4 regions of the Bacillus atrophaeus genome follow, and region 3 is predicted to be linked to each of the others. Evidence: predicted binding sites of a transcription regulator. Region 3 holds the regulator's gene; each other region holds the start of a gene.
The links. Region 3 encodes Rex, which represses fermentation and respiration genes when NADH is low (regulators of the CRP and FNR family bind a similar motif). Its sites were predicted from a motif close to TTGTGAAATATTTCACAA; they were not measured.

Region 1 (5,665 bases), 310 kb from region 3:
TGCTTCATACGTCGTACCGGCCGGAGAATTTGACCGGGTGACAAAGGGAGAAGTGACGACGGCGGTCCCCGGAAGCTACCATTCGATTGAACAATCTCCAGTCAGTCTTGTCAGTTTTTTCACATCCATTCAGGATGGAATGACAAACTCTGCTTCCATCATCTTTTTGATTCTCTTTACTGGCGGAACGATTGCGATTTTAGAGAAAACCGGAGCGATTAATGGATTGATACATAACGTCATCAGCAAGTTTCGCACGAAGCAGCTATTATTTATCTGTATTGTCGGCGCGTTGTTTTCAATTCTCGGAACAACGGGTATTGTGGTGAACTCAGTCATCGGGTTTATCCCGATCGGCCTGATTGTGGCCCGTTCGCTGAAATGGGATGCCGTCGCAGGTGCGGCCGTTATCTATATTGGCTGTTACGCCGGCTTTAATGCGACGATCTTATCCCCTTCACCGCTTGGCTTGTCGCAAAGCATCGCAGATCTGCCGCTTTTTTCAGGAATCGGTCTGCGGGTGATCATCTACATCTGCTTTTTGCTGTCCACTATTATTTATATCTATCTATATACGAAAAAACTAAAAAAATCTAAGGATGCGAGCATTTTAGGCCGTGATTGGTTTCCGGCAAGCGGGCTTGGAGGAGAAGCGGCTGATTCAGACGCGGAGGACAAGCCCGTTCCCTTTACACTTCGCCATAAACTGATTTTGGCTATTGCGTCTTTATCGCTGATCGGATTTTTGTATGGCGCGCTGAAGCTTGGCTGGTCTGATTCGCAAATGGCTGCTACTTTTATATTTATCTCAGTTCTGGCAGGCTTAATAGGCGGTCTGGCTGCGAATGATATAGCAAAAACCTTTATCACCGGGTGTCAGGGCCTTGTTTACGGAGCACTGATTGTCGGAATGGCACGGAGCATTTCCGTTATCCTTGAAAACGGCAAGCTGCTTGATACGGTTGTGAACAGTTTGGCATCCGTATTGGATGGCTACAGTCCGATGGCCGGCGCGATCGGCATGTATATCGCCAGCGCGCTGCTGCATTTTTTGATTTCCTCGGGATCTGGGGAAGCTGTCGTCTTTATTCCGATTCTTGCGCCGCTTGCTGATTTGATGGGAATCACAAGGCAGGTGGCTGTTGAAGCGGTTATGCTTGGAGAAGGAGTGGTCAACTGTGTGAACCCGACCTCCGGCGTGCTTATGGCGGTGCTTGCGGCCAGCGGCATTCCGTATGTGAAATGGCTTCGGTTTATGCTGCCGCTTGCGCTGATTTGGTTTGTCATCGGGCTTGTGTTTATCTGTATCGGTGTGATGATCAACTGGGGTCCGTTTTAAAGAGAGCCCGCCGGCGCGGCCGGCGGTTTTTTCAAGGGTCCGTTATTGCAGGCGGGCGTTCAGCTGTTGTAAGATGTAAGTCATACTTAATAAGGAGTAACCAAAGAAAGCGGGAGGAAAGTAATGAATAAGCTGAGGAATCGGTTCTCAAGCCTGAATGAAAAGACTGAAAGAGTGAAAGAAAAAGAACATCGGATATGGGCTGAAGTGGGAAAGCTTGGATTTGCGCTGACGCTGCTGGATGTGATCATCCGGGGGCTGTTATTGGATGAGCCGTTTAAAGAGTGGTCCGGGAGCTTAGCTGTTTTTTTCATTATAACCTTTTATTACTGTATCAGAGCGCTTATAGCGGGAGTACTGCTGCCGAAGATAGACTCCGAAGAAAAAAAGAGAAAAAGGGTGAAGGAGCAGCTGATCGAATCAATTGCTGCCGCGCTGATTATCACATGGTTCACCATGTACCATATCGGCTTTCCGCATACCTTTACGGGCTGGTTTAAATATCTATTGTTATGCTTATTATGCGGTGCCGTTCTCTTCCTGATTAGATATATCATTGTGATTCTATTATTTAAAAGATCAAATAAAAGATCGTAAAGACGAAATCATCATTTGTGATTTCGGTTTTTTTTGTCATAAATCAGACAAAACTTTTCTCTTGCAAAAGTTTGTGAAATGTTGCACAATATAAATGTGAAATACTTCACAATATAAAAACAACAACGATATGTACGCTGGAGGATGATGATAAATGATGAACGAACGAGTGAATAAAGTTGCATTAATCGGAGCGGGTTTTGTTGGAAGCAGTTATGCATTTGCGTTAATTAACCAAGGGATCACAGATGAACTTGTGGTCATTGATTTAAATAAAGAAAAAGCAATGGGCGATGTCATGGATTTAAATCACGGGAAGGCGTTTGCTCCGCATCCGGTCAAGACATCTTACGGAACTTATGACGATTGCAAAGATGCCGATATTGTATGCATTTGTGCAGGAGCGAACCAGAAGCCGGGTGAGACACGTCTTGAACTGGTGGAAAAGAACTTGAATATTTTCAAAGGAATTGTCGGTGAGGTCATGGCGAGCGGCTTTGATGGAATTTTCCTCATTGCGACAAATCCGGTTGATATTTTGACATATGCGACATGGAAATTCAGCGGCCTACCGAAAGAGCGTGTGATCGGAAGCGGCACAACTCTTGATTCTGCGAGATTCCGCTATATGCTCAGTGAATATTTCGGCACGGCGGCTCACAATGTACACGCGCATATTATCGGAGAACACGGAGATACGGAGCTGCCTGTTTGGAGCCACGCCAATATCGCCGGTGTGCCAGTGAACGAATTGATGGCGAAAAACGATACGTATAAACAAGAAGATCTTGATCAAATTGTTGACGATGTGAAAAACGCGGCGTATCACATCATTGAAAAAAAAGGCGCCACGAACTATGGGGTGGCAATGAGCCTTGCCCGTATTACAAAAGCGATTTTGCATAATGAAAATAGCATTTTAACAGTCAGCGCGCATTTGGACGGACAATACGGAGCGGATGATGTGTATATCGGCGTGCCGGCCACTGTGAACCGCGGCGGAATTTCAAGCATTACAGAGCTGAACCTAAACGCGGTTGAAAAGGAACAGTTCCAGCACAGCGCCACTGTTTTGAAAAACATTTTACAACCCCATTTCACAGATAAAAACGCTAAGTAAACGTCTACTTTTTAAGAAAAGGGCTGATTGTCAATGTGGGAGCAATTGTATGATCCGTTTGGTAATGAATATGTGAGCGCACTAGCGGCGCTCACCCCCATTCTCTTTTTTCTGTTGGCTTTAACGGTTTTTAAAATGAAAGGCATTCTTGCGGCGGGCCTTACGCTGATTGTCAGTTTTCTCATCGCCGTACTTGCTTTTCATATGCCGGTTGAGAAAGCAATTTCGTCTGTTATATTAGGAATCGGAAACGGGCTGTGGCCCATCGGATATATCGTCTTGATGGCGGTGTGGCTGTATAAAATTGCAGTCAAAACCGGAAAGTTTACTATTATTCGGTCAAGCATTGCGGGAATTTCTCCCGACCAGCGATTACAGCTATTATTAATCGGTTTTTGCTTTAACGCGTTTTTGGAAGGAGCAGCGGGCTTCGGCGTTCCGATTGCCATCAGCGCAGCCCTTCTGGTCGAGCTTGGTTTTAAACCATTAAAGGCGGCGGCGCTGTGTTTGATTGCCAATGCGGCCTCAGGAGCGTTCGGCGCCATAGGCATTCCCGTTATCACAGGTGCGCAGATCGGTGATTTATCAGCTCTTGAGCTGTCTCGTACACTGATTTGGACGCTTCCGATCATCTCATTTCTTATTCCGTTTCTGCTAGTCTTCTTATTGGATCGAATGAAAGGAATAAAAGAAACCTGGCCCGCCCTGATCATTGTCAGCGGAATTTACACCGCGGTTCAGGTCTTGACCATGGCTGTTTTAGGCCCGGAATTAGCGAATATTTCGGCCGCTTTATTCAGCATGGGAGGGCTTGCCTTGTTTCTTCGTAAATGGCAGCCGAAACACATTTACCGGGAAGAGGGCGCTCAGGAAACACATGGACAAAAGGCGTACAGCGTTTCGGAAATTGCCAAGGCGTGGTCTCCTTTTTACATTTTAACGGCGGCGATTACGGTCTGGAGTCTTCCTGCATTTCAAGCGCTTTTTAAAGAAGGCGGCTTGTTATATCAAACCACTGTTTTATTGAAGATGCCTTTTCTGCATCAGCAGATTATCAAAATGCCGCCCATTGCGCCGGCAGCCGTACCGCTTGATGCCGTGTTTAAGCTGGATATTCTGTCCGCCACGGGTACCGCTATCTTTGCGGCTGTCATTGTGACCGGGCTGTTCAGCAAAAAGTGCTCATATAAAGAAAGTGCGGCCTGTCTGAAAGAGACGGGGAAAGAACTGTGGGTGCCAATCTTGACAATTTGCTTTGTGATGGGGTTTGCCAATCTGGCGAACTTCGCCGGACTTAGCTCTTCAATCGGTCTGGCGCTGGCCAAAACAGGGGATCTGTTCCCGTTTGTCAGCCCTGTTCTCGGCTGGATCGGCGTGTTTATTACCGGTTCTGTGGTCAGTAACAATGCCTTATTCGGACATTTGCAGGTCGTAACCGGAGCACAAATCGGTACAGGATCTGACTTGCTTCTAGCCGCAAATACAGCAGGAGGCGTCATGGCGAAGCTCGTTTCTCCGCAGTCAATTGCCATCGCCGCAGCTGCGGTCGGGCAGACAGGGAAGGAATCTAAGCTGTTTAAACGAACAGTGGGTTATAGTCTGATTCTGCTGCTGATCATATGTATATGGACGTTTGTTCTTGCGAGAATAGGAGTCTAGCAAAAAAAGCAGTACATGCCGTTTCGCATGTACTGCTTTCTCATTAACCCGTTTTTTTCTCCATTTCCTGCGTTGTCTTTACTCTTGCTTTTCCCATAAATAAAACCGTCACAGCGGCGATCACAATCGGGATGAGTGCAAGCATAAATACATAGGTGATGCTGGCTGACATTGCTTCAATAATCCGGTTTAATACGGCTGAAGGAATGTGCGACCGAGTGCCGGCCTGGAAAATTTCCTGCGGGTCGCCCATATTTTGGGCCGCCGCGCCTGCGGAGCCTTTCATGCCGCTGAAAGAGTCTGTCAGCTTGTTTGAAAATACGTTCGTTTGAATCGTACCGAATATCGTTACGCCAAGTGTCATGCCAAACGATCTCAGGAAGGAATTCGTTGAATTGGCCGTTCCTCGATAACGGGGATCGAGATTGTTCATTGATGCTGCCGGGAGCAATGAGAAGGAGAAACCCACACCAAAGCCCGAAATCAGCATAAACACAGTGAGCCACGCTCTTGCCGTATCCGGTGTCATATTTCCAAGCAGCAGCATGCCGATAAAGAAGGAAATAACAGATACGATCATTAAGCTGCGGAAGCGGAATTTTGTCTGGAAGATCCCGCCGATCATACTTCCGAGAACAGAGCCGAGCATCATCGGCGTCAAAATAAAGCCTGCGCTTGTCGCTGAGCTTCCGTATACAGCCTGGACAAAAATCGGAATAAACACAGCTAAAATAATAAAAGTCCCTCCATAAAGGAAAGCCAAAATTTGAGCTGTGGCAAAAAGCCGATTTTTAAACATCCAAAACGAAATAATCGGTTCTTCCGCTTTTCTCTCCACAATAAAAAAGGCTATAAAGAAAATGGCAAATACGATAAACAGACCGATAATCTGAACGGAATTCCAATCGTAGGTTTTTCCGCCAAGCTCCAGTGCGAACATCAGGCATACG
Region 2 (5,665 bases), 690 kb from region 3:
CTTTCATTGATTCATCACCTTTTTTGAGCCTTTCCGTAAAAAAGAAAAGCGAGAATATACATAAATATAACGTGAATTCAGCACTTGTAAAGAGGAGGGAAAGCAGAAATCCGGAGAACACTGTGATATGTTCTCCGGATTGAATATCATCCTATCAGATAGATTGTGCTTTCTCTTTGGCAGCAGCTTTGGGAATTCTTTGCCTGGAGGCGAAGGTGTGTAAAATCATTCCCGTAATGATGAATAACAAGCCTGAAAATGATAGGAGAGATGGGAATGCACCTGATAATAAAATCATTTCGCCAAGCAAGGCAAAAATCACTTCGCCAGATTGTGTCGCTTCAACCGCGGCGAGCTTTTGCGGATGATTCCTTACCATGTCAGTCGCCCAAAAAAATAATACTGTCGCAACAATGCCCGAACTGATGGCGACGATAAAAGATTGAACCGTCTGTCCCATGCTTGGCAGACCGTCAGACCACCAACCGTAAGCAGCTAACAGAAGCCAGAACGGAAGGCTTGCCAATGTCATGCCAAGCACCCTTTGAAATGTATCAAGCTTCCCTCCATATTTGACGAGCATTTTTCGATTTCCAAGCGGATAAGCAAAAGCTGCGATGACAACAGGCAATACACTGAAAAGCAGCATCTTGGCAGATAGAGATTCCGCATGCTGAAGCTGGATGATCCCCGCCCCGAGAAGAATGATAAAAGACGTCATCAGGGCAGCGAGCGGAATCTTTTGCCGCACAAGCTGCGGACCGCCCGGAAGGTCCTTTGTTTCATAAAAGAAAGGGGATAAAAGCACACCGGCCACAATGGTAATCTGCCATGTCCCGGCTACCAGCCATCCCGGTCCGAATGCAGCGGCAAAAGTTATCGGAGCGTAAAAAAGCACAAAGCCTACAAAACTCCACTTGAGCCAAAACAACGGGTGTTTGCGCATTTCTTTTAAAAGAGGCGTTAATTTCCCCCTCATCATGACGATGAATAATAAAAACGGAACCATAAAAATAAAGCGTAAAGAAGCGCTCCAATACCAGCTTCCCCCGGAAAGCTCCATCGCTCTGTTCAAAACAAAAGTAACAGCAAAGAAAAGTGAAGCCAATATTCCTACTAATATCGCTTTCATAATATCCCTCATTTTGGCATGATATTTTTTATACTATACTATCCGCAGAGTCTTATCGCAATAAGTTGTCAGAAAGTTATCGTGTTTTGAGAGGTTTTAGAAGTGGAATGAAAAAAACAGGAGGCGATTAAATGAAAACAGACACATTTTTTCTGCAAGACGGCGGTAGCATTCCGAATCATCCGGCCCTTCCGCTCGTTATTTACAAAGAAGCTTTAAAAGGCCGGCTGGAGCAGGCGGAGCAAATCGTAAACCAAAACCACTGGACAAACAGCTGGGCAGGGGGCGTATTTCAACAGCACCATTACCACAGCAATACCCACGAAGTGCTTGTGGTCATAAAAGGAAGCGCCACCATTCAATTCGGCGGGGAAGAAGGAGTCAGCATCAGCGTGCAGGAGGGGGATGCGGCGGTGATTCCCGCAGGAACGGGGCATAAGAATATAGACTCAAGCTCAGATTTTACTGTTATCGGGGCTTACCCGGACGGCCGGCAGTACGATCTGAAGACAGGAAAACCGGGAGAGCGCACAGAAGCGATAGAAAGAATCAAACGAGTGCCGCTTCCAGACCGAGATCCAATAACGGGAAAAAGAGAGCCGCTCCTTGATATTTGGCAGAAGGCTTAAATTTATTTTTTGTAAATATATAGTATTTTAGAAACGTTATAACTCAAGCTCCATATAAATTAATTTCATAAACGAAACAATTCACGTTCAAATTTTGTTCAAAAAGTGTTATCATATAGAAGTAAATATAAATTGGGTTTTTTAAGTTTGCTATTTTCAGAGGGGAAAAGGGATTTTGACTTATTCAATTGTTTTTAGGAGATAAAAATAATACTGAATATGGCAAAGTGAAAAACTGGGTAGGAAACATTTATTTTTGCAGATGATTGTGCATAAATTCACAATCCTTCTTCTCATGCCCTGAAAGGCGTGGGATTGAGAGTGTACTGCCCTTTCCAAAAAAAATCAGCACATCGCTTATAGTAAAGGAGAATCGGATATGCCAGAAACAATCGATCAAACAAATGTATCTGTTAGCCAAGGTCAACAAGATTTAATTGATCAGCTGTTAAAACCAGAAGTTCAAGAATCATTGACTGCATTAGTAGACCAGCTTCCAAAACTGACTGAGTTGGTGAACATTTTGACGAAGTCATATGATTTCGCACAGTCAGTTGCGACTGATGAAGTATTGAAGAGCGACACAGTGGGTGCGCTTACAGAAATTCTTGAGCCTGTAAAAGAAACGGCTAAAGAAGTAGCTGCAACAGCAATTGAAGCAAAAGACCGCGCGGATGAAAGCAATGAAGTCATCGGACTTTTCGGTTTGCTCAGAATGCTGAAAGACCCTCAGGCTCAGAAGCTGTTCCGCTTCGCTCAAAGCTACTTGCAGGTCATGTCTGAACGCGAAAACCAAAAATAATATACGTAGATTAATTTGAATAAAGGACGGAGGATTTACGATGTCAAAACATATTGTCATTTTAGGCGCTGGCTACGGCGGTGTCCTATCTGCTTTAACAGTTCGCAAACATTACAGTAAAGATGAAGCGCGAGTAACAGTGGTTAACAAATACCCGACTCATCAAATCATTACGGAATTACACCGTCTGGCAGCAGGCAACGTTTCTGAAAAAGCGATTGCTATGCCGTTAGAGAAGCTTTTAAAAGGAAAAGATATCGATCTTAAAATCGCAGCTGTAAACTCTTTCTCTGTTGATAAAAAAGAAGTGGCTCTTTCAGACGGTTCTTCATTAACGTATGATGCGCTTGTTGTAGGACTTGGAAGCGTAACAGCTTACTTCGGCATCCCAGGACTTCAAGAAAACAGCATGGTGCTTAAATCAGCTGAAGATGCGAACAAGATTTACAAGCATGTTGAAGACCGTGTGCGCGAGTATGCGAAAACAAAAAATGAAGCTGACGCAACGATCCTTATCGGCGGCGGCGGGTTAACTGGTGTTGAACTTGTCGGTGAACTTGCTGACATCATGCCGAATCTTGCGAAAAGCTACGGCGTAGACCCTAACGAAATTAAGCTGAAATTGGTTGAAGCAGGTCCGAAAATCCTTCCTGTGCTTCCTGACGACTTAATCGAACGCGCGACTGCAAGTCTTGAAAAACGAGGCGTTGAGTTCTTAACAGGTCTTCCTGTTACAAATGTGGAAGGAAACGTTGTTGACCTGAAAGACGGCCAAAAAATCGTGACAAACACATTTGTTTGGACTGGCGGCGTACAAGGAAATCCATTAGTGGGCGAATCTGGCCTTGAAGTGAATCGCGGACGCGCTACTGTTAATGATTTCCTTCAATCTACTTCTCACGAAGATGTATTTGTTGCCGGAGACAGCGCGGTTTACTTTGCGCCGGACGGCCGTCCATACCCGCCGACAGCGCAAATTGCTTGGCAAATGGGTGAGCTTATCGGTTACAACCTGTATGCTTACTTAGAAAACAAAACGTTAGAAACGTTCAAGCCGGTAAACTCCGGTACACTTGCAAGTCTTGGCCGCAAAGACGCGGTTGCGATCATTGGAGCAAACGCTACGCCTCTTAAAGGTATGCCTGCTTCCTTGATGAAAGAAGCAAGTAATGTACGTTATTTAACACATATTAAAGGTCTTTTCAGCTTGGCTTACTAAGTCTTACAAGCTGTCTGTAGACATTGCCGAAAAGCGCCCTTTCTGGGACGCTTGGAGGTAATGTCTTTTTTTATTTTTAGGCTGTGTTAAATGTTAATGTTGATTATTAGATAAAAATAAAGGAACCCACCTAATGGTTCCCAATCCTGTTCAACTAACCTTACTTTAAAAGGAATATACAGATTTTAACTTTCTGCCGATAAAATTAGCAGGTACAGGCATTAGTTCTAATTCTCTTGCCCAAACAGAAAGTTGACCGATATGGTGAATTTCGTGGGCAATTATATGATGTAATATTTCATTTTTAGTGTATTCATTTTCATCCCAGGGAACCGTTACAAATCCATCGTGTATTTCATGTGTATTAGTCTTTAAAAATTCAACTATTTCATATCGCAATGTATTTGAGAGAGTTATAACCCTCGCAAGAGTCTTATCATCATCAAAATTAAATACCACATCTTCTTTACCCTGAATACCACGAAGCCAACTATATTCAACGTCGATAATGTGAAAAAGAGTGTATAAAATACTGCCTACTCCACCTATGCGGTCTTTTAACAACTCTTCTGTTGTTAGTTGATTGCACCAGTGAAACCATTCGTCTCTAACCTGCCAGTTATACTCAAAAAAATTTATCATTATAAGCACTCCAATATTAAATTATTTATCCAATTAGACTATTATCTCTAAAACTACACACTACATTTTCCAAATCGGACAACGTGTTCGGATGCACAATGAGGACACTCAAAACCTTCTTTGAAACGAGTTTCTCTCATTTCGTTGATTAGACGACCGCCAAAAGACGATGAAGGTTCAACATAGCGTTTTACCCATGGGTATGTGATAGTTTGTCTATGTGGCTTAATAAATTGCTCAACCTTACACCCAGAATGTTCGTTCTTATAATGATTATACCAAGAATTTAGATGTCAACATTGTATGGTGAAAAGTAATTATGCCAATAGCGTTTTTAGGTTCCAAAAATGAGAGCGTTAACAATTTATTTGTAAATAGAGATTGAAGTTACAGGAATAAACAGGTAAAATGAAACCAACCAAAATGTTAACGTTAACATTTTGGCGCAAAATATAATAGAAAGACGGTGAGAAGATGAAATCATTTATGGACGAACAATTTCTGCTTAATAATGAAACCGCTGTCAATTTGTATCAAAACTATGCAAAAGAGATGCCGATTATTGATTATCATTGCCATTTAAGTCCGAAAGAAATCTATGAGAGTAAAAGATTTAACAATATAACGGAGGCATGGCTGTACGGAGATCATTACAAATGGCGGATCATGAGATCGAATGGCATTGAAGAAAGATTTATTACTGGTGATGCATCAGACGAAGAGAAATTTATGGCGTGGGCGAGGACGGTGCCGATGGCAATTGGAAATCCGCTGTATAATTGGACTCATTTGGAACTGCGCCGTTTTTTCGGAATTTATGACATACTTAATGAAAAAACGGCTCCCGCCATTTGGCAGCGCACAAACGAGCTTCTTCAAGGCGAAGGTTTTACAGCCAGAGATTTTATCACAAAATCAAATGTAAGAGTGATATGTACGACGGATGATCCCATAGATTCATTGGAATATCATCTTTCATTAAAGGAAAGCGGCGAATTTCCTGTCAAAGTTGTACCCGGATTCCGGCCGGATAAGGGACTTGAAATCAACCGCGAAGGCTTTCTTGAGTGGGTGCAGGCGTTAGAACACGCAGCAGCCTCTTCCATTACAGACTATGATGGCTTTTTACAGGCTTTAGAGAAACGGGTTCGTTTTTTTCATTCAGCAGGCGGGCGGGTATCCGATCATGCGATTGACTCGATGGTTTATGCAGAGACAACAAAGGATGAAGCGGGCACTAT
Region 3 (5,665 bases):
AGACATGACGTCCATCCGTTCAAGCTGCTTCCGTCTGCTTTGTGCTCGTTTTGTTGTAGAAGCTCTGGCCAGGTTCCGGTCCACAAAGTCTTGCAGCTTGGCGATTTCACCTTGCTGTTTTTCGAACATTTTCAGATCCTTTTCATACTGCTCGGCTTTTTGTTCTAAATAGGCACTGTAGTTGCCGTGATATTTTTTGCTTTCTGAGCGTGAGACCTCGTACACTTGATTGACCACTTTATCAAGAAAGTAGCGGTCATGGGAAACGATAAGGATGGCGCCTTTATAGCCCTGTAAGTAGTGTTCAAGCCACGTCAGCGTATCAATATCGAGGTGGTTGGTCGGTTCATCCAGGATAAGCAAATCGGGCTGTGTTAACAGCAGCTTCCCCAATGCAAGTCTTGTCTTTTGCCCGCCGCTGAGACTCTGTACTTGTGCGGTATCGTCAAAATGGCTAAAGCCGAGCCCGTGCAGCACAGATCTTACGTCTGCTTCATATTGATAGCCGCCTTTGTCTTTAAAGTCCTGCTGAAGCCTGTCATAGGTTTTCATCAGAGCTTCAAGGTCATTTGCTTCAGCGGTCGCCATTTTTTCTTCAATGAGACGCATTTCTGTTTCCATCTCTTTTAGGAAATCAAATACCGTCAGCAATTCCTCTTTTATGGTAAGCTGAGAATCCAGGCTTGTGTGCTGCGCAAGATAACCCATGGATAAATCTTTAGGTTTCACGATTTCGCCCTTTTCATATGACAGCTGACCTGCGATAATTTTAAGGAGAGTCGATTTTCCGGCTCCGTTTCTGCCTACGATGGCAATTCGATCCCGGGATCTGACTTCCAGCTTTATATTGGTTAAAATAGTATCAGCTCCAAAAGACTTGGATAGCTGATTAACTTGTAAGATCATCATGTTATTTCACCTCTGTTATAATAAGTTAAGTGTAGCTTATCAATCAGCAGTCAGCAAACAATACATCGGAACTGGAAGATTATTGTTGAATAAGACATAGAGAAGAAAATAGTGTATGATCTTCTTAAGGAGAGTTTAATATGAATGGATTTTCTCATTTTAATGAACAGGGCAGAGCCCAGATGGTTGATATAAGCGAAAAATCTTCAACTGTTCGTACTGCGATTGCAGTTTCAAGCGTACAAATGAAAAATGAAGTGTACGAAAAAATAAAAAGTCATGACATCGGCAAAGGAGACGTGCTTGCCGTTGCACAGGTTGCCGGAATTATGGCGGCGAAGCAAACTTCATCTATTATTCCGATGTGCCATCCCCTCTCGCTGAGCGGAGTTGATATCTCTTTTGGGTGGGAAAACAAGGAATCAGAAGCCATTCTTCATATACAAGCAAGTGTCAAAACGAAAGGGAGTACAGGTGTGGAAATGGAAGCGCTAACTTCTGCTTCTGTGTCCGCCCTTACCGTTTATGACATGTGCAAGGCTCTAGATAAGGGCATGGTCATCGGTCCTACCTGCTTGTTAGAAAAAACAGGCGGGAAAAACGGTGATTTTAAAAGAGAAACATCCGAGTACGATTTGGAGGACCAAAAATGAATAAGGATCAATCAAAAATTCCGCAGGCGACAGCAAAACGGCTGCCGCTTTATTATCGCTTTTTAAAGAATCTGCATGCATCAGGAAAGCAGCGCGTTTCGTCTGCTGAGCTGAGTGATGCCGTAAAAGTAGATTCCGCCACGATCCGCAGGGACTTTTCCTATTTTGGGGCGCTGGGCAAAAAAGGATATGGATATAATGTGGATTATTTGTTGTCGTTTTTCAGAAAAACACTTGATCAGGATGAAACGACAAATGTCATCTTAATCGGTGTCGGAAATTTAGGAACAGCATTTCTCCACTATAATTTCACAAAAAATAATAATACAAAAATTTCAATGGCTTTTGATATAAATCAGAGTAAAATAGGAACTGAGGTAGGTGGAGTTCCCGTTTATAATTTAGATGATCTTGAGGTCCATATTAAGGACGTGCCCGTTGCGATTCTCACTGTCCCGGCGGTCGCCGCCCAATCTATTACAGACCGATTGATCGCCCTTGGAGTGAAGGGAATCCTTAACTTTACGCCGGCTCGTTTGAATGTGCCGGAACACATTCGAATTCATCATATAGATTTAGCTGTCGAACTTCAGTCACTGGTTTATTTTTTGAAGCACTACTCGGTAATAGAAGAAATCGAATAAAAGGAAAGGGGGAGCCCAAAATATGCCGATCGGTCCTGGAAGCCTTGCCGTTATTGCAATTGTAGCGTTGATTATCTTTGGCCCTAAGAAACTGCCTGAACTGGGAAAAGCAGCCGGAGACACACTTCGTGAATTCAAAAATGCTACTAAAGGTTTAGCGAGTGATGAAGAGGAGAAGAAAAAAGAAGATCAGTAAGATAGGATGACCCTTATGAAAGTTAATCAAATGTCGCTTATAGAGCATATCACTGAACTTCGAAGACGGTTGCTTATCGTGGCGATTTCTTTTGTCGTCTTCTTTATCGCAGGCTTTTTTTTAGCGAAGCCTGCTATCGTTTATCTGCAAGGGACTGATGAAGCGAAAGAGCTTACACTGAATGCGTTTAATCTGACAGACCCGCTGTACGTGTTTATGCAGTTCGCGTTTATCATCGGTCTTGTCCTGACCTCGCCAATCATTCTTTTTCAGCTTTGGGCTTTTGTAAGTCCGGGGTTGTATGAAAAAGAGCGCAAAGTTACGCTTGGGTATATCCCGATCGCCATTATGCTGTTTTTAGCAGGCGTGTCATTTTCCTATTATATTTTGTTTCCTTTTGTTGTTGATTTTATGAAGCGGATTTCTAATGATTTAGATGTGAATCAAGTGATAGGAATTAATGAATATTTTCATTTTCTCCTGCAGCTGACGATTCCGTTTGGCCTGCTGTTTCAAATGCCGGTCATTCTGATGTTTCTGACAAGGCTGGGGATTGTTACACCGATGTTTTTGGCGAAAATCCGCAAATACGCGTATTTCACGCTGCTTGTCATTGCCGCGCTGATTACGCCGCCGGAGCTTTTGTCTCATATGATGGTAACCGTTCCGCTCTTGATCCTGTATGAAATCAGCATTTTTATATCGAGGACCGCTTATCGGAAGTCGCAGAAAAACATGGCGGAATCTGATAAGGATGTATCTTCTTAAGACATAAAAAAAGCCAGTCCTATTTTTAAAGGGACTGGCTTTTCATTATTTCTGATCTTTCTTCAACTTAAGCGAAAAAGCAAACATTTTAAAAGAAATGCTTATATTGTAAGCGGCGAAGACCATCAGCAAAATGGAATAAAAAGACCACATGCTGCCTGGTGAGCTTGCGGCGAGGTAAGTGAAAATGACGCCGACGGCAAAATATATCAATCCCCAAGTCACTGGGTTCCTCATAAAAATAATCCTCCAATAATTAATTGCATTTGCGCGCTCTGCTGCTCAAGGTATTTTTGAACAGGTTCAAGCTGCATCAAAACCACGAATGTATTCATCATTATATGGGCAAAAATCGGTACGATAATCCGCTTTGTGCGTGCATATAGAAATGCGAAGGTAAAGCCCATCGCTGTATATAATAGAATGTGTTTCAAATCAGCATGCACAATGCCGAAAATAATCGAACTGATCAGGCCGGCAATAAAGAAATTTGTTTTTTCATACAGGACGCCGAAAATGATTTTCCTAAAAATGATTTCTTCTAAAATTGGACCGATGATGGAAGAAACGGCAATCATCAGCGGAACTGACTGGATGATTTTCAGGATGGCTTCGGTATTTTCTGATTCTCTGCCGATTCCCAAGACATAGTATTCTATAGATCCGGCAATCATCTGAGAAATAAGGGCGAGGAAAATACCGATAATCGCCCACATGATGGAAATGCCGATCGGAGCCTTTTTTTCATTATGGAGCGTACGTTTCGGAGCTGTTCTTAAAATAAGAAGAACAATGACCAGGCCGATGACAAAACTGATGACAGACCACAAACCCTGAGCCTGAATCAAGTTTTCATCGGTTACTTGTCCGCCTCCGAATCCTGCTTTATATAATAAAGGGACGCCGATGATGACTGAAAACTGCATGAGGACATATGTCAAAATAATAAACCAATACTGTTTTTTCAAATGGTATGTACTCCTTTATCCAATAAGATCAACTCATCTATAGCTATTGTAACACAACTCGACTAACGGTAAAAAAGCGAGGCGGCAGGAGACACGGAAAGAATAATGTAAGCGTGAAAATTTTTTATTCTTATCACTTGAAATTGGAAGTGAGATTCTTTATTATAAGAATTGTGTTAGCACTCTTTAGAGTTGAGTGCTAAAATTACATATTCATACTATTGAGGAGGTTATTACATTGTTAAAGCCATTAGGTGATCGCGTTGTCATTGAACTCGTAGAATCTGAAGAAAAAACTGCCAGCGGAATCGTTTTACCGGATTCTGCAAAAGAAAAGCCTCAAGAAGGCAAAATTGTGGCTGCCGGTTCAGGTCGCGTGTTGGAAAGCGGAGAGCGCGTTGCTTTAGAAGTAAAAGAAGGCGACCGCATTATCTTCTCAAAATACGCAGGTACTGAAGTGAAATACGAAGGTACTGAATACTTAATTTTACGTGAAAGCGACATTTTAGCTGTTATCGGATAAAACAGATTTGAAAATAAATTTTTAAAAACTTGAGGAGGTTTCGTGACATGGCAAAAGATATTAAATTTAGTGAAGAAGCACGCCGCGCAATGCTGCGCGGAGTAGATGCACTTGCTGATGCGGTGAAAGTAACTTTAGGACCAAAAGGACGCAACGTGGTTCTTGAGAAAAAATTTGGTTCTCCGTTAATCACAAATGATGGTGTAACAATCGCGAAAGAAATCGAGCTTGAAGACGCGTTTGAAAACATGGGTGCAAAGCTTGTAGCTGAAGTAGCCAGCAAAACAAACGATGTAGCGGGTGACGGTACGACTACAGCTACAGTTCTTGCTCAGGCTATGATTCGTGAAGGCCTTAAAAACGTAACGGCAGGCGCTAACCCTGTAGGCGTTCGTAAAGGTATGGAACAAGCTGTAACAGTTGCGATTCAAAACCTTCAAGAAATCTCTAAACCGATCGAAGGAAAAGAGTCTATCGCTCAGGTTGCTGCGATTTCTGCTGCTGATGAAGAAGTCGGAAGCCTGATTGCTGAAGCGATGGAGCGCGTTGGAAACGACGGCGTTATCACGATCGAAGAGTCTAAAGGTTTCACAACTGAGCTTGAAGTTGTTGAAGGTATGCAGTTCGACCGTGGATATGCGTCTCCTTACATGGTAACTGATTCTGATAAGATGGAGGCGGTTCTTGAAAATCCTTACATTTTAATCACAGACAAAAAAATTACAAATATTCAAGAAATCCTTCCTGTGCTTGAGCAGGTTGTTCAGCAAGGCAAACCATTGCTTCTGATTGCTGAGGATGTTGAAGGTGAAGCTCTTGCAACACTTGTTGTGAACAAACTTCGCGGCACATTCAACGCAGTTGCCGTTAAAGCTCCTGGCTTCGGTGACCGCCGTAAAGCAATGCTTGAAGACATTTCTGTCCTTACTGGCGGAGAAGTCATCACAGAGGATCTTGGCCTTGACCTGAAATCAACTGAAATCGGACAATTGGGACGCGCTTCT
Region 4 (5,665 bases), 1.1 Mb from region 3:
CCGCACCGCGTGACGAACTATATTTATGACTTGGCATCTTCTCTGCACAGCTTCTATAATGCGGAAAAGGTAATCGATCCTGAAAATGAAGAGAAAAGCCGCGCACGCTTAGCTTTAATGAAAGCAACCCAAATCACGCTGAATAATGCGCTTCAGTTGATTGGCGTTTCGGCTCCTGAAAAAATGTAATGAAGATGAAAGGACAAAGCCCCGGGCTTTGTCCTTTTTTGTTAATAAAACGTGTGATGTACTTCACAATCCTATTCACCGAGTTTTTGTATGATAAGATTATTGAATCATTGAAAGGGGCAAGCCGAATGATTAACCGTCAAAACATTCAATTATCGTTACAGTCATGCAGCTTGGTGGCAGGATTTATGGTTTGGGTTTTGATTTCTTCATTAATTTCTCAAATGTCATCTGATATTAATTTGAGCGCCGGCGACATTTCGCTGGTTACGGCCATACCTGTCATTCTGGGATCGCTTCTCCGCATTCCTTTGGGATATTACACGAACAGGTTTGGCGCGCGGATGACTTTTATGATCAGCTTTCTATTGCTTTTGTTTCCTGTTTTTTGGATCAGTATCGCAGATTCTGTGTTTGATTTGGCCGTGGGCGGTTTTTTCTTGGGGATTGGAGGAGCGGTTTTCTCCATTGGGGTGACATCTCTTCCGAAGTATTATCCTAAGGAAAAACACGGTTTTATAAACGGCATTTACGGCGCTGGAAATATCGGAACCGCCATCACAACGTTTGCAGCTCCTGTTGTTGCTCAATCTGTGGGGTGGAAGAGTACGGTGCAAATGTATATGGTCCTGCTGGCTTTATTTGCTTTGCTGCACTTTTTCCTGGGCGATCGAAACGAGAAAAAAGTCAAAGTTTCCGTAAAGGTTCAAATAAAAGCCGTTTACCGAAATCATCTGTTGTGGTTCTTAAGCCTTTTTTATTTTATAACATTTGGCGCGTTCGTTGCCTTTACCATTTATCTTCCTAATTTTCTTGTTCAGCACTTTGGTCTTAGTCCTGTGGATGCCGGGTTTAGAACGGCAGGTTTTATTGCTGTGTCCACGCTTCTCAGACCTGTTGGCGGATTTTTGGCAGATAAAGTGAGTCCGCTTAGAATGTTAATGTACGTCTTCGCGGGTCTGACATTATCGGGCATTATCTTGTCGTTCTCACCGAGTCTCGGCATTTACGCTTTTGGGGCGTTAACAGTTGCTGTCTGCTCAGGAATTGGAAACGGAACAGTTTTTAAATTGGTGCCTTTTTATTTCTCAAAACAAGCGGGAATTGCAAACGGTATTGTTTCCGCCATGGGGGGATTGGGAGGATTCTTTCCGCCGCTGATCCTGGCAAGCGTATTTCAAGCGACAGGACAATATGCAATCGGATTTATGGCGCTCTCGGAAGCTGCTTTAGCCAGCTTTGTTATTGTCATTTGGATGTATTGGCAGGAAAGGATGAAAACGCACACTGAGAGAAATGGGCACAGCGTAAACTAATGGGAAGCCGGCGTTTGGGGAATTCACGAGATTGTAAGTTTTTTTAAAATGATGCAAATCGATTCACGTTACAATAGAAATACACAACGTGACTATCTTCGAGGTGAGCTCATGAATTTTCTCTCTGTTCGAAAATCTGATAAGGATCTTCTCTCACAAGATCTGCATCAATTGCTGGAATCAATCAGTACAAAAAGAAAAATTGAAAAAAACACGTTTCTGTTTCAAGAAGGAATGGATGCAAAAGAGCTTTATCTGATTCAATCAGGACTCATTGAAATCGGCAAACTGACGTCTGACGGCAAGGATCTGACGCTTAGGATCTGCCAAAAAAATGATATTGTCGGGGAATTAACACTTTTTACAGAAGAACCGAGATATATGCTGAGTGCAAAAGTGTTAGCAGACGGTGAAGTGTTCGTCATCAATAAAAACAAACTGGAAAAGGAATTGGTTCAAAACGGTGCTTTGACATTTGAATTTATGAAATGGATGAGCACCCACCTGCGAAAAATCCAGTCCAAAATCCGTGACCTTCTTCTTCATGGAAAAAAAGGGGCGCTTTATTCCACACTCATTCGTTTGTCAAATAGCTATGGGGTGAAACGAAGCGACGGAATTCTTATAAACATTGCACTGACGAACCATGATTTGGCGAAGTTTTGTGCGGCTGCAAGAGAGAGTGTCAATCGCATGCTGGGTGATCTTCGTAAACAAGGAATCATTTCAATTGAGGAATCCGGAAAGATTGTTTTGCATCAGCGGGACTATTTAAGATGTGAAATTGAGTGCGAAAATTGCCCGCTGGATATTTGCAATATCGATTAATCAAGAAATAAACAAGGACTGCAAACTTCAGTCCTTGTTTTATCATGTTAAAAAAATACACATGACTGCGAAAAAGAAGCACGCGTTCACGATTTCAAGAATGCCGATCGTCTTAATAGATCGCTCCTTTCCGTGTAAGAACCATGCTCTCAAACTGCTTGGAATAAAAGCGAGAGCCCCCCAGCTTGCTCCGAGAGTTATAGAAAGAAAGGGAAGAAGCAGGTGATATCCCCATGAACAGTATGCAAATGTTTTGTTGTTTTTCTCCCGGATCATAGACTTCACATAAAAGGAACTTCCGATAAAAAATAAGCTGGATTGCGCGAAAATAAACCATGCCCAGCCGTCAAGGCTTCCCGCCCCCAGCCAGCAGCTGGCAAGTCCGCCTGTACTAAAGAACAAGACTCCCGCAATATCATTCAGAAGCGCTCTTTCGTTTTTGCGGCGGGCATAATAGACATGAACGAGGAACAGCGGAAACAAAGAAAAGCCGAGCCAGATGAACGCAGGCTTATGGAGGACAACGGCAATGATAGAGCAGCAAGCTGCAATGCCGTAATAAAAAATCCATTTTTGATAGTCTTTTGTTTTTTTCTTTTTCACCGCCAAGGTAATGGGGTAAACGGTCAAATAGAGAAATAGCCAGCCCGTAAATAGCGGAATATGCCATAAAACGGGACCTCCCTTCACCATACCGAGGCAAAACGGAATCAACAGCATAGCCCATGCACCGTGCTGCTTCGGAATGAGCACCTTCATTGAAACACTCCTTTCTGTTTCATTATAAAAGCAATCATTCTTCCGATAAGTGACATTTATCATAATTTCTGTGAATTACATCACTGCTGTATTGATTCAATCAAGATACACTAAAGCTATCCTTATCACAGGAGGCTTTCCTATGAATCAGTGTGACTATTTATTATTTCTGAAACATCTTCCAATGTTTAATCAAGTATCTCTGCCCATTGTCGAAACATTGCTGAATAACGGAAAGTTCATCCGTTGCTCATCTGATCAGTCTCCATCTTTTTTGCATTCACAATCAGTTTATATTGTATTAAAAGGCAGCATTCATTTTATTGACAGCAGACTGCCTGAAGGATCGCGCGCCATTGCATTTTGGAAAAAAGGTGATGTGTTCCCCATTGATCAAAATGGCGAGCTGCTTTTATCTCCTTTCATTTCAGTCAAAACATCTGAAGACACACTCGTGTTGGAAATTCCTTTTTACAAATTTAAAAAAATAATGACCTATCATCCGCAGCTGCAGACGAATTTTCTGGTCATGCTTCAGGAAAATCTCTTTTTTTCCTACCAGTTATTTTTGCGTTATCTGCACACATCTCAGGATGAAAACGTCACTCCCGATTCCTAACCAGGAACCGGGTTTTTTTGAATCCTGAATGTGAAACATTTGTGAAATAAGGGGTGTATGTGACAAAGTTCACAAGGAACGATGCTGCCTCTGTATATAGTGAAATGAGAATCACCTGACTCAAAGGAGTGAAGCATCGATGAAAAAGAAGAAAATGAGTCCGCTGTTCAGGAGACTAAACTATTTCTCTCCTATTGAGCATCATTCTAATAAACATAGTCAAACAACATACGAAGATCGCGATTGGGAGAATGTATATAGAAACAGATGGCAGTATGATAAAGTTGTCCGCTCCACCCACGGAGTCAACTGCACGGGATCTTGCAGCTGGAATATTTATGTGAAAAACGGCATCGTCACGTGGGAAGGGCAAAATTTGAATTATCCTTCAACCGGCCCTGATATGCCTGACTTCGAGCCAAGGGGCTGTCCCCGCGGGGCAAGTTTTTCCTGGTATATCTACAGCCCGCTGCGTGTCAAATATCCATACGTTCGCGGTGTGCTGATTACTATGTGGCGGGAAGCATTGCAAACACACAAAAATCCATTGGAAGCATGGAAATCTATCGTTGAGCATCCGGAAAAAGCGAAGTCCTATAAACAGGCGAGAGGAAAAGGCGGTTTTGTGCGCGCTGAGTGGCCGGAGGTGCTGAAACTGATTTCTGCTTCTCTATTATATACAGTCATGAAATACGGCTCTGACCGCAACGTCGGATTTTCTCCGATTCCCGCCATGTCAATGATCAGCCACGCGTCAGGCTCGCGGTTTATGTCTTTAATAGGCGGTCCTATGCTGAGTTTTTATGATTGGTATGCGGATCTTCCTCCAGCGTCTCCGCAAATCTGGGGAGACCAGACAGACGTGCCGGAAAGCAGTGACTGGTACAATTCGGGCTATATCATCACATGGGGCTCCAATGTCCCGTTAACAAGGACGCCTGATGCGCACTTTTTGGCAGAAGCCCGCTATAAAGGAGCAAAAGTCATCTCAATCAGTCCGGATTTTGCGGAATCGTCAAAATTTGCGGATGACTGGCTGAGCATCCGACAGGGAACAGACGGCGCGCTTGCGATGGCAATGGGGCATGTCATCCTGCAAGAATTTTACGTGAATCAAGAAACAGAGCGATTCATCGATTATGCGAAGCAATACACAGATTTCCCGTTCTTTGTCACCTTGTCAAAAGAAGATGGCGCTTATACAGCCGGACGTTTTCTCCATGCGAAGGACATCGGACGGCAAACAGAGCATGATCAGTGGAAGCCTGCTGTGTGGAATGAACGTACAAGCACATTTGCGATACCGCAAGGAACAATGGGATCACGATGGGACGGCCAAAAGAAATGGAATCTGCACATGGCAGATGAAGATACAGGGGAACAAATTGAACCGAGGCTGTCAGTGCTCGGAATAGAAGACGAAATCGGCACAGTTCGAATCCCGTATTTCTCAAATGAGGGAAACAGAGTGCTTGAGCGCGATCTTCCCATTAAGAAACTAAACCTGAATAATGAAGACGTATATGTCACAACTGTTTTTGATTTAATTCTGGCAAACTATGGCGTCAATCGGGGAATCGGGCAGAAATCAGCCGCCTCGTTTGATGATGCTGAGCCGTTTACACCCGCCTGGCAAGAACAGGTGACAGGGATCAAAAGGGAGATGGTTGTTAAAATTGCCAGAGAATTTGCCCAAAATGCGATCGATACAGATGGACGGTCAATGATTATCGTAGGGGCGGGAATTAACCATTGGTTCAACTCTGACACGATTTACCGGGCGGTTTTAAATCTTGTTTTATTAGTCGGCGCCCAAGGTGTAAACGGGGGCGGATGGGCTCACTATGTGGGGCAGGAAAAGCTTCGGCCAGCTGAAGGCTGGCAGACGATTGCCAATGCAAAGGACTGGGAGGGGGCGCCAAAGCTGCAAAACGGCACATCATTCTTCTACTTT

Region 1: the regulator Rex is predicted to act here: its motif matches at 2,031-2,048, upstream of AAHT65_RS08640 (L-lactate dehydrogenase).
Region 2: the regulator Rex is predicted to act here: its motif matches at 2,028-2,045, upstream of AAHT65_RS13460 (DUF1641 domain-containing protein).
Region 4: the regulator Rex is predicted to act here: its motif matches at 3,769-3,786, upstream of AAHT65_RS04515 (nitrate reductase subunit alpha).

Annotation. Positions count from the first base shown of each region.
Region 1 is NZ_CP154443.1:1,657,803-1,663,467, forward strand. It holds gene AAHT65_RS08630 (YfcC family protein) at 1-1,339, shown strand, start outside; gene AAHT65_RS08635 (DUF6773 family protein) at 1,463-1,936, shown strand; gene AAHT65_RS08640 (L-lactate dehydrogenase) at 2,091-3,056, shown strand; gene AAHT65_RS08645 (L-lactate permease) at 3,090-4,715, shown strand; gene AAHT65_RS08650 (MDR family MFS transporter) at 4,759-5,665, opposite strand, start outside.
Region 2 is NZ_CP154443.1:2,654,644-2,660,308, forward strand. It holds gene AAHT65_RS13445 (phosphate ABC transporter ATP-binding protein) at 1-7, opposite strand, end outside; gene AAHT65_RS13450 (multidrug resistance efflux transporter family protein) at 155-1,132, opposite strand; gene AAHT65_RS13455 (cupin domain-containing protein) at 1,264-1,761, shown strand; gene AAHT65_RS13460 (DUF1641 domain-containing protein) at 2,141-2,563, shown strand; gene AAHT65_RS13465 (NAD(P)/FAD-dependent oxidoreductase) at 2,604-3,782, shown strand; gene AAHT65_RS13470 (DinB family protein) at 3,948-4,424, opposite strand; partial or broken gene AAHT65_RS13475 (IS1595 family transposase) at 4,490-4,677, opposite strand; gene uxaC (glucuronate isomerase) at 4,899-5,665, shown strand, end outside.
Region 3 is NZ_CP154443.1:1,968,709-1,974,373, forward strand. It holds gene AAHT65_RS10125 (ABC-F family ATP-binding cassette domain-containing protein) at 1-909, opposite strand, end outside; gene moaC (cyclic pyranopterin monophosphate synthase MoaC) at 1,050-1,562, shown strand; gene AAHT65_RS10135 (redox-sensing transcriptional repressor Rex) at 1,559-2,206, shown strand; gene tatAY (sec-independent protein translocase protein TatAY) at 2,229-2,402, shown strand; gene tatC (twin-arginine translocase subunit TatC) at 2,409-3,170, shown strand; gene AAHT65_RS10150 (YdiK family protein) at 3,216-3,407, opposite strand; gene AAHT65_RS10155 (CPBP family intramembrane glutamic endopeptidase) at 3,404-4,138, opposite strand; gene groES (co-chaperone GroES) at 4,377-4,661, shown strand; gene groL (chaperonin GroEL) at 4,709-5,665, shown strand, end outside.
Region 4 is NZ_CP154443.1:874,087-879,751, reverse strand. It holds gene argS (arginine--tRNA ligase) at 1-189, shown strand, start outside; gene AAHT65_RS04535 (nitrate/nitrite transporter) at 318-1,505, shown strand; gene AAHT65_RS04530 (Crp/Fnr family transcriptional regulator) at 1,617-2,333, shown strand; gene AAHT65_RS04525 (YwiC-like family protein) at 2,376-3,092, opposite strand; gene AAHT65_RS04520 (Crp/Fnr family transcriptional regulator) at 3,235-3,711, shown strand; gene AAHT65_RS04515 (nitrate reductase subunit alpha) at 3,851-5,665, shown strand, end outside.